One region of the Bacillus cereus group sp. BfR-BA-01360 genome, then DNA from elsewhere that is predicted to be linked to it. Evidence: riboswitches for the same ligand, from Rfam matches in the RefSeq annotation. Region 1 holds a riboswitch; each other region holds the start of a gene.

Region 1 (3,216 bases):
CTACTTTACTAAAGTCGGCTTGATGTTTATCCATAATGGTTTTTAAAGTTGCTTCCTCTGCTGGTGCTCCCCATCCTCCATAACGCTTTCCTTCAAAATCTTTTGGTGAAGTAATATTATCTTTTTTTAAAGAAGCAAATGCCGATGTGTTATGTTGAATAATTGCTCCAATTGATACAACTGGAATCCCTTCCACACGTGCCGATGTAACATTTTCTTGATAGCTCACACCAAAATCAGCTTTTCCAGAAGCAATCATTTGCTCTGCTGATACATTATCACCAGGCTGAATAACTTCTACATCTAAACCTTGTTTCTTATAATAATCTTTTGTTTTTGCCACATATAAACCAGTATGGTTTGTATTCGGAAACCAATCTAAAACAACTTTTACTTTTTTCTCTTTGTCACTGCTCTCTTCTTTCTTCGCTGTATTACAGCCGACAACACTTACTGCAAACAGTGTTGCTAACATGACTTTTAAGCTCTTTTTCATTTTCTGTCTTCCTTTCTATATATCCATGGTGCTGTTATTCTGGCCATAAACTCTACGATAAAATATAAAAATAACGTGACGATTACAATCATAGCCGCTATACCAAATACACGAGCAGTTAAAAACGACTTTGTTGCACGGGTTAACATAACCCCTAATCCTTCACTTGCACCAAGCCATTCCCCAATAATTGCCCCCATCACACTATATGTAACAGCAATTTTTAACCCTGAGAAAAAATATGGAAGCACAGCAGGAAATTTTACTTTTTGATACATTTGCCATTTTGATGCACGCATTGTTTGTAATAATTTGAGCATATTTTTATCTACCGTTTGAAATCCTTCTAAAATACTAAGGGCAATTGGGAAGAAACAAACAAGAATAACAACCATCACCTTTGGTAGCATTCCATATCCAAACCAAATGATAAATAGAGGTGCAAGCACAACAATTGGAATAGTTTGTGAAATAACAAGTAACGGATTCATAAGAAGGCGAAAAATCGGGATAACATCCATCATAATAGCAATACTTGTTCCAAGTAGAATTGCAAAAAACAAACCGCTTATCACTTCTTGCAACGTCTTTGTTATATTTGGAAGTAATAGCTCTTTCATGCCAATTAATTCTTGTATAATCGTAGAAGGTTTTGGCAGTATCCATGGTTCAATGTGAAATAATGAAACAGATCCTTCCCATATCGCAATGAGAAGAATCAGCCAAGCTGTTGTAATTGCGAAATTAGATCGCTTCTGTTTTTTCATATTCATCACGATACTTCCATACTTTTTCATCAATTGTTACACCTGTGCTTGGACGATAGTGGATTTTAATAGAGGTAATCACTTCTTCTGCTCCAGCATCTACACAAGCTTGTTGTGCACGTTTTATAATATCAAGAAGTTCATTTAAATCTCCTTCCATCGTTGTTTCCATCGCACCTACTTCATAACGAACGCCTGATTGTTGGACAACTTCAATTGCCTTATCCACGACCGTATATAAATCTTTTGTTTTTGCTTGTGGTACCACTGAAAATGAAATTGTAACTTGTTGTGACATGCTAAAATCCCCTTTGCAAAATAATATGTTAAAAACAAGAAAAGGCTTTCCCACTATGACGTAGGAAAGCCTTGTATGCAAGTTATTATAAAATAACATATGCTACATTCCCTTAAGCAACTCCCTACGCTGGCATTATCCAGATCAGGTTGAGGGTCGATGTTCCTTTACATCCTCTCAGCCACTTGGCTCCCCGGTCCTTAATTCGTTTTCATTGTAGCATGATTTATTTTATTGAACAAACAAAAGCATGGTACATCTTGTCTGTTATTTTTCTACGTTTGGAAAATACCCCACTTGTTCTCCATGTGCTAATAGCTTCTGAATAAACTGTTGGTCAATTATTGGCACTGCAATTTTCTTTTTCTTTATCCATTCATTTGTTCTTTTTGTACCTATTACAAATTCAGACTGCTGCGCTCCATCGCCAGCTACTTGTGAAGCAATCAATTCTGCTATCTCCTCATCCTCTTTCGCTAACTGTAACCCTGAATCTACATATTGCGAAAGAGGAACAATTTCTAAATGATGCCCGCATTCTATCATTAACTGCACAAAATGTACAAAATCAATCGGATCTGGATGACAAATATGCAATGTTTCACCTATAATTTGAGGATCTTGCATATACGCCACAATTGATTTACTTGCAAAATCAATTGGAGCAAAGTCCACTTTCCACTTCACGTTTGGTGCTTGTCCAATTAATAACATCGTTTTAATGAGGCGATAAAATGCATTTCCTTCAATATTTTGTTGAAATACTCCCGTTTCGGAATGGCATGTTAAATTACCAGCGCGATAAATATTCCCTCTCATGCCACGACTCATTGCTTCACGAACAAGATTTTCTGCCTGTAGTTTACTATTGGAATACACATTCTCTAACTCTACATGATACTCAAAATCACCGCGTTTTTTATACATATCCCATTGTTCTACTGCTAAATCGATTGGAATACTAATCGTAGAAATAAAATGGAATGCTGCTCCTTCATCGGCTAATGCAAGCATGCGCTTTGTCCCTTGAATATTTACATTTTCAAATTGCTTTACATCCCCAAAATGTCTTACGTCTGCCCCGCAGTGAACGACTGTATCAACTTTAGAACGTATCGCTATAAACTCTTCCTTACTAAGTCCAAAGTATTCTTCACCAAGGTCACCAGGAATAGCTGTTATACGTGCCAGAGCTTCATTTGGAATATCATGAAAATATCCTGTTAAAGTTTCCATAATTCTTTGCTCTACATCTTTTTTAGGTCTTACTAAACAATAAATATGAGCTGAGGTTTGCTGCAATAATTCATATAGGATATGTGATCCTAAATAACCTGTTGCTCCTGTTAAAAAGACATTGGAAATCCGGTTATTAGTTATTCCTTCCGTATACTGAATAGCCTCTGGTTCATGTATCCATTTATATTCATGAAATACATTTTCTTCTAGGGTTAACTCCCTTTGTATTCGCGCTAACTTATACACTGTCTTTTCCTTAAAGAAGTCTTGAATTGTTAAATGCGGAAAATCTTCTTTTAACAATGTTAAAATACGTAATACTTTTAATGAATGCCCACCAATGGTAAAGAAATCATCATGTACACCAATTTTGGAAACTCCTAATACTTCTGTCCAAGCCTGTGCGATAATCTTCT
Region 2 (3,216 bases), on a different contig from region 1:
TAAAGGCCCCAGCGTATAGAAAGGCGCACCTTGACAAATATCTATTTCTTTCTCCATATTTTCTTTAATTAAATGCATCGGTACGTGCCCTGGCCCCTCAATCATGACTTGCACATCATGCTTCCAAGCAATTTTCGTTAATTCCCCTAACGTTTCAAGCTCTGCAAACTGAGCTTCATCATTTGCATCTGCAATAGATCCTGGGCGTAACCCATCTCCTAAAGAGAAGGAAACATCATACTGTTTCATAATCTCACAAATTTCTTCAAAATGAGTATACAAGAAGTTTTCTTTATGATGGTATAGACACCACTGCGCCATAATTGATCCGCCGCGCGAAACAATTCCCGTCATGCGTTTTGCTGTGAGCGGGATGTAGCGCAATAATACGCCCGCGTGAATTGTAAAATAATCCACACCTTGTTCCGCTTGTTCAATTAATGTATCGCGGTATACTTCCCAAGTTAAGTTTTCAGCAATCCCCTGTACCTTTTCTAACGCTTGGTAAATCGGCACTGTCCCAACTGGTACAGGGGCATTACGAATAATCCATTCGCGCGTTGTATGAATATTTTTCCCCGTTGATAAATCCATAATTGTATCCGCACCCCAGCGCGTTGCCCATGTCATCTTTTCTACTTCTTCGGCAATCGAAGACGAAACAGCAGAATTTCCGATATTCGCATTTACTTTCACATGGAAATTACGGCCGATAATCATTGGTTCTGCTTCTGGATGGTTAATATTCGCTGGTAAAATGGCCCGTCCTTCGGCAATCTCTTTTCGAACAAACTCCGGTTCTACCCCTTCACGAATTGCAACATATTCCATCTCAGATGTAATAATCCCTTTACGAGCATAATGCATCTGCGTGACATTCGCACCTTTCTTTGCTCTAAGAGGTTTACGATCCATTTGCGGGAACACAGGTGTATGGTTCGAAGCAGCTTTTACACCATCATCTTCCGGCTTGATTTCGCGTCCCTCATACTCCTCTACATCTCCGCGTTCTATAATCCAATTGCGACGAGGAGTTGGAATCCCTTTTTCGAGTTCCACTTTATATTCTGGATCCGTATAGGGACCGCTCGTATCATATACACGAATCGGGGAATTTGGCACTCCGTTTGTGTCACTTAATTCAATCTCACGCATCGGCACTTTCATACCTTCACGTGACCCCTCCACATACACTTTCTTACTCCCTGGTAAACTCGACTTTAATTCAATTTGCTCAGCTGAAACAGATTGTTCCATGATTTTTGTTTCCTCCCCTTTATCATTTCAAGAAATCTACTTTACCTAGAAAAATTCGATTCTCCCTTCAGCTGCTAAACAGTCAGCTCCGCATTTCTTGAATCCAGCTTCACCTTCTAGCCCCTCACGTCTAAAAATCTTCCGCACAAGAAAGTAAAAAAACACTTTCTATGCGGAAGAACTTTATACACTAAGACGAAACAGTCGGCTCCGCTTTACATGTGACAAGGACGAGATTCAACTTGTAACCAGCGCATGCAAAATGAAAAAGAGCCAGGTCCATAAGAAAATAAGGACCTGGCTCATAAAAGTCATCATTATGTAAAGCCATTAACTTCCCTACGCTGGTACGAGCCAGATCAGGTCCAAAGGGTTAAGAAGTTTGCGTACTTCTCTCTCAGCCCACGCATACATTGGGCACCCCTAGTTTATCACTGATTTAATTTTCAATACTTTTCTATCATACACTATAATCTGAAAAATGCAAATCAATTTACACTTTTACGGTATCATCCACGTTAAATAATAAGCTTGTACATACGTCATAATTCCAACGATAATGACAAAGAACAAACTATGTTTTACTGTAAAGCGGAATAAATCGGATTCTTTTCCTGCAAGTCCTACTGCTGCGCACGCGATTGCAATCGATTGCGGAGAAATCATTTTCCCCGTTACACCACCTGTCGTATTTGCCGCAACAAGTAATACTTCTTTTACACCTACTTGCTGTGCTGTAATCGATTGTAAGTTCGAGAATAGCGCATTTGCCGATGTATCTGATCCTGTTAAGAATACGCCGATCCAGCCAAGAAATGGCGAGAAGAACGGGAATAATCCTCCTGTTCCAGCTAACGCTAGTGCAAGTGTAGATGATAGACCAGAATAATTCGCAATAAATGCAAAGCCTAATACAAACCCAATAGATAAAATTGGCATTTTTAATTCTTGTAATGTTTCTTTCAATGTTTCAACCGCTTGTTTTGCACTCATTTTTAATACAAAAATGGAAATGATACATGCGATTAAAATGGCTGTTCCGGTTGCCGATACAATATCAAATTTTAATACAGCCTCATAAGGCGTTGGTTTATTTACAATTGGTTCTGCCTTCATGACTAAATTGTGCAGACCCGGAATTTCAAACTTCATGACAAAACTTTCTAACGCCCCGCCTGGAGCAAATAATGCTTTAAAGAAATCTTGACTCCAAATCACTACCATAGCAGTCAAAATAATAAATGGCGACCAAGCTTTCACAACTTTTTTACCTGTTAAATTTGGCATCGATGAAGCTTCCGCTGTTGCTGCAGCTTCCACATTTGCTTGATTCGATTGATACACTTCTTTTGGCTGCCATACTTTTAAAAATAGCGATAAAGATACTAAGCTGACAAGCGCTGATGTAATATCTGGAAGTTCTGGTCCTAAAAATGTCGCTGTAATAAATTGTGTAATTGCAAAAGACCCCCCCGCTACAAATAACGCCGGCCATGTTTGCTTTATTCCCTTGAAACCATCCATTAAAAATACAATAAAGAACGGAACAAATAGCGATAAGAATGGCAATTGGTGCCCAGCCATTTGTCCAATTTTATGAGGATCAATACCTGTTACTTGCCCTGCAACTGTAATCGGTATTCCCATTGCTCCAAATGCTACTGGCGCTGTATTTGCAATTAAGCAAAGACCTGCTGCATATAAAGGATTTAAGCCAAGTCCTGCTAGAAGCGCTGCTGTGATGGCTACTGGTGCTCCAAATCCTGCTGCTCCTTCCAAAAATGCTCCAAATGAAAAACCAATTAAAATGACAAGTAAACGATGATCATTTGTAATCGATAATACAGATGCACGAATAATATCAAACTGTCCTGTTTTCACAGAAATTTTATACAAAAATACCGACATGATAATAATCCAAGCAATTGGCCATAGCCCATATAGAAAACCATATCCAGT
Region 3 (3,216 bases), on a different contig from region 1:
CCCATATATAAAATGTTTTTTTATCATGTAGTAACGACAACTTTGAAATCGCACTAGGTTGCCATTCTAATAAAACTTCTCCAGGCATTTCGGTCGGTTTCCAGTTATGAATATACGCATACCATTGACGACAAATATATTCTAACTGTTCAGAGCTAAGAGGTTTTAAACATATAATCCATAGGCTATCTTCTGCTAACTTATATGGGTCGTGCTCAATGAATAAAATATCCGAAAACATAATATACAATCTTTTATTTAAAAGTTTAAATTTTTTTATTAATTCGTATGGTCTATTGTGCTCTAATAACAAACTTGACCAATGTTTTGGCCACTGCACATAAAATACTGTTTGCTCAAAAAGTGGATCTATTACATCTTTAAAGGCTAACAACTGTATCGTTTCCATAAAGTAAATACTTCCTCTCTTTTTTCGTTATTTTACATAAAATCCAAAATCAATAGACTGTTAAACTTTGAAACAAAATACAGATTCCACCCCCCTTTTTACTTTTATTATACCATCATTAAAATCCATTTTTTGTTAAAAAACAGTAAAAAAAGGAGGAGGGTTCTACCTCCTCTTTATCTTTCCTATTTCTCTTTTAATTATATAATTTTTTCATAATATATTATGAAAAATGACGAAATAAAATGAATATCTACCGGGTTGCTATTTTTTCTTCAACAGGCCATTTCTCTAACGTATAAGCCATCTCCCAGAACGAATATTCATATTGACTACTAATGATAAAATGCTGTTTCATACGTTTACGATCCGACTCTGTTACTGTTTCCGTAATTTGATCTAATCGCATAATTTGTTCTTCTACTAATGTGCGGAACCAATCCGAACCATATGCTGAAATCCATGCTTGGTAAATCGGTTCTTCTGGCTTACACTCTTTAAGACGCTCGCCAATTTCATAATATAGCCAATAACACGGTAAAATGGCTGCAATAATATCACCTAAATGCCCTTCATAAGCAGCGCGATACATATGGGATGTATATGCATAAGCTGTCGGTGCTGGAATAAAGGATGCTTTTTCTTCTTCAGTGATTCCTAATTTTTCCGCAAAATTTTCATGCAATGACAATTCTGCTTCATATGTATTTTGTGCATGATGTGCCATGCGAGCTGTCGTTTTCAATTCGATCGCCTTCGCTGCCCCTAATGTTTGTACTCTAGCGAAGTGACTCAAATAGTAGGAATCTTGTAAAACGTAGTAACGAAAGCTAGCTAAATCTAGTGTTCCCTCACCTAGTTCTTTAATAAATGGATGCTCAAAACTCGCTTGCCAAATCGGAGCAACTTCTTGACGTAATAACTGTGAAAATGACATTTATATCCCTCCTCATATATGCTACACTCAGCTAACATCTAACGAAAAAATAGACATGTACAAAATAAAAGCCACTTCCTTAGTAGGTAAAGAAAGTGGCTTTTATTTTGTCATTTCCACTTCCCTACGCTGGTACGAACCAGATCAGGTACTAAGGGTCTCAAAGATAAACTTTAATCTCAGCCAATATCGGCACCCCTAGTGGATAGATGAGAACTATATAGTTTTGATAGTTATCATAACATAATTTAGAGAATTGTCAATTATCCAAACTTATATAGTATATTGATATAAAAAACATCATTACTGTGCGGCTAACCCAACAGGCGAGAATAATACATAGGCACCTAGCATGAATATAATAAGGAAGATTGAAAATACCTTTGCATATTTCCATGGCTTTAAATCAACTTTATTAGCATCGAAAAGTTCAAAGTCTGTTTCTCTTGGTTTTAATTTTCCAATCACTAGCATCACAATTACACATGCTGGGAATAGTACACTAAGAATATATAAGAAATTAATAGATCCTAAAAACACTTTTGAGAGCGCATACAAAATAATATGAAAGACTAAAGCAATTTTCGGAGCACTTGCAGGTACTTTTTTACTAAAAAATCCTACGACAACAGCGGCGATAATTGGTACATTGTAAAAACCAAACATTTCTTGTAAGTAGTTATATAATCCAGAAGGTGCATATAAAATAAATGGTGATACGATAACCGCAATGAGACCGAGTGTAATCGCAAAAATACGTCCTACTTTCACCAACTCTTTTTCGCTTGCTTCTTTCTTGAAAATGGGTTTATAAAAATCCAGTGTGAATAAAGTGATCGAACTATTTAATGCACCGTTAAATGAACTTAAAATAGCACCGAACAATACAGCGGCAAAAAAGCCTGATAATGCGATAGGCAAAATCTTAATTACTAACATCGGATAAGCCATATCAGCATTTTTTAATTGATCGCCAAATAAATGGAAGGCAATGATTCCTGGCAGCACTAAATACAATGCTCCAAATACTTTAAATAATCCTGCCAACAATACTCCTTTTTGTCCTTCTGCTAAATTTTTTGCCCCGAGTGCACGTTGGACAATAGCTTGATTGGTACACCAATAAAATAAGTTATTAAACAATAAGCCCATGAAAATTGTTGTCCAAGGTACAGAATCTTGCGAATCTCCAATTGCATTCAATTTTTCTGGATGAGAATGTAATAAAAGATTTACACCATCCATAATACTCCCTTTTCCAAGTGCAAGAAGACCAAGAATTGGAATTAAGCATCCTCCAATAATTAAACCAATTCCATTTAGCGTATCTGAAATCGCACATGCACGTAGGCCGCCAAATACAACATAGGCAATACCAGTCATACCAATGATAAGCGCAATCACCATAATTGTTGTGAAATTACTAAGCCCAAATAGTTGTGAAATATTAAAGATGCTATCAAGTACTAACGCACCGGAATACAATACAGTTGGTAAATAAGCGATGGCATAGCCTAATAAAAATAGAATGGAAATAATTTGTCTTGTTCGTAAATCGTAGCGTTGCTCTAGGAAGTCAGGAATTGTTGTAATTCCACTTTTTAAGTAACGAGGTAAAAAGACAAATGCCATAAAAATGAGCGCTAAAGGAGCGGTTACCTCCCAAGCCATAACGACCATTGAAGTTGCATAGCTTTGTCCATTTAGCCCTACCATTTGTTCTGTCGATAAGTTTGTTAATACAAGTGATCCTGCGATAACGATACCAGTCAAACTTCTACCACCTAAAAAATAACCATCTGAACTATCTAAATTAATATGCCTCGTCTTATACCAAGAAAACCAGGCAATGAAAATCGTATATACTAAA

Evidence for each region. Region 1 has a riboswitch for thiamine pyrophosphate ahead of MR056_RS12025 (MTH1187 family thiamine-binding protein). Riboswitches for the same ligand answer to the same signal wherever they lie in the genome.
Region 2: another riboswitch for thiamine pyrophosphate. It lies ahead of thiC (phosphomethylpyrimidine synthase ThiC); the one in region 1 lies ahead of MR056_RS12025 (MTH1187 family thiamine-binding protein).
Region 3: another riboswitch for thiamine pyrophosphate. It lies ahead of tenA (thiaminase II); the one in region 1 lies ahead of MR056_RS12025 (MTH1187 family thiamine-binding protein).

Annotation. Positions count from the first base shown of each region.
Region 1 is NZ_JAKUFV010000011.1:30,141-33,356, reverse strand. It holds gene MR056_RS12035 (ABC transporter substrate-binding protein) at 1-496, opposite strand, end outside; gene MR056_RS12030 (ABC transporter permease) at 493-1,269, opposite strand; gene MR056_RS12025 (MTH1187 family thiamine-binding protein) at 1,241-1,561, opposite strand; TPP riboswitch at 1,666-1,767, opposite strand; gene MR056_RS12020 (non-ribosomal peptide synthetase family protein) at 1,829-3,216, opposite strand, start outside.
Region 2 is NZ_JAKUFV010000005.1:26,097-29,312, forward strand. It holds gene thiC (phosphomethylpyrimidine synthase ThiC) at 1-1,257, opposite strand, end outside; TPP riboswitch at 1,577-1,692, opposite strand; gene MR056_RS06580 (lactate permease LctP family transporter) at 1,759-3,216, opposite strand, start outside.
Region 3 is NZ_JAKUFV010000002.1:293,253-296,468, forward strand. It holds gene MR056_RS03300 (pPIWI_RE module domain-containing protein) at 1-409, opposite strand, end outside; gene tenA (thiaminase II) at 663-1,346, opposite strand; TPP riboswitch at 1,451-1,556, opposite strand; gene MR056_RS03310 (solute:sodium symporter family transporter) at 1,650-3,216, opposite strand, start outside.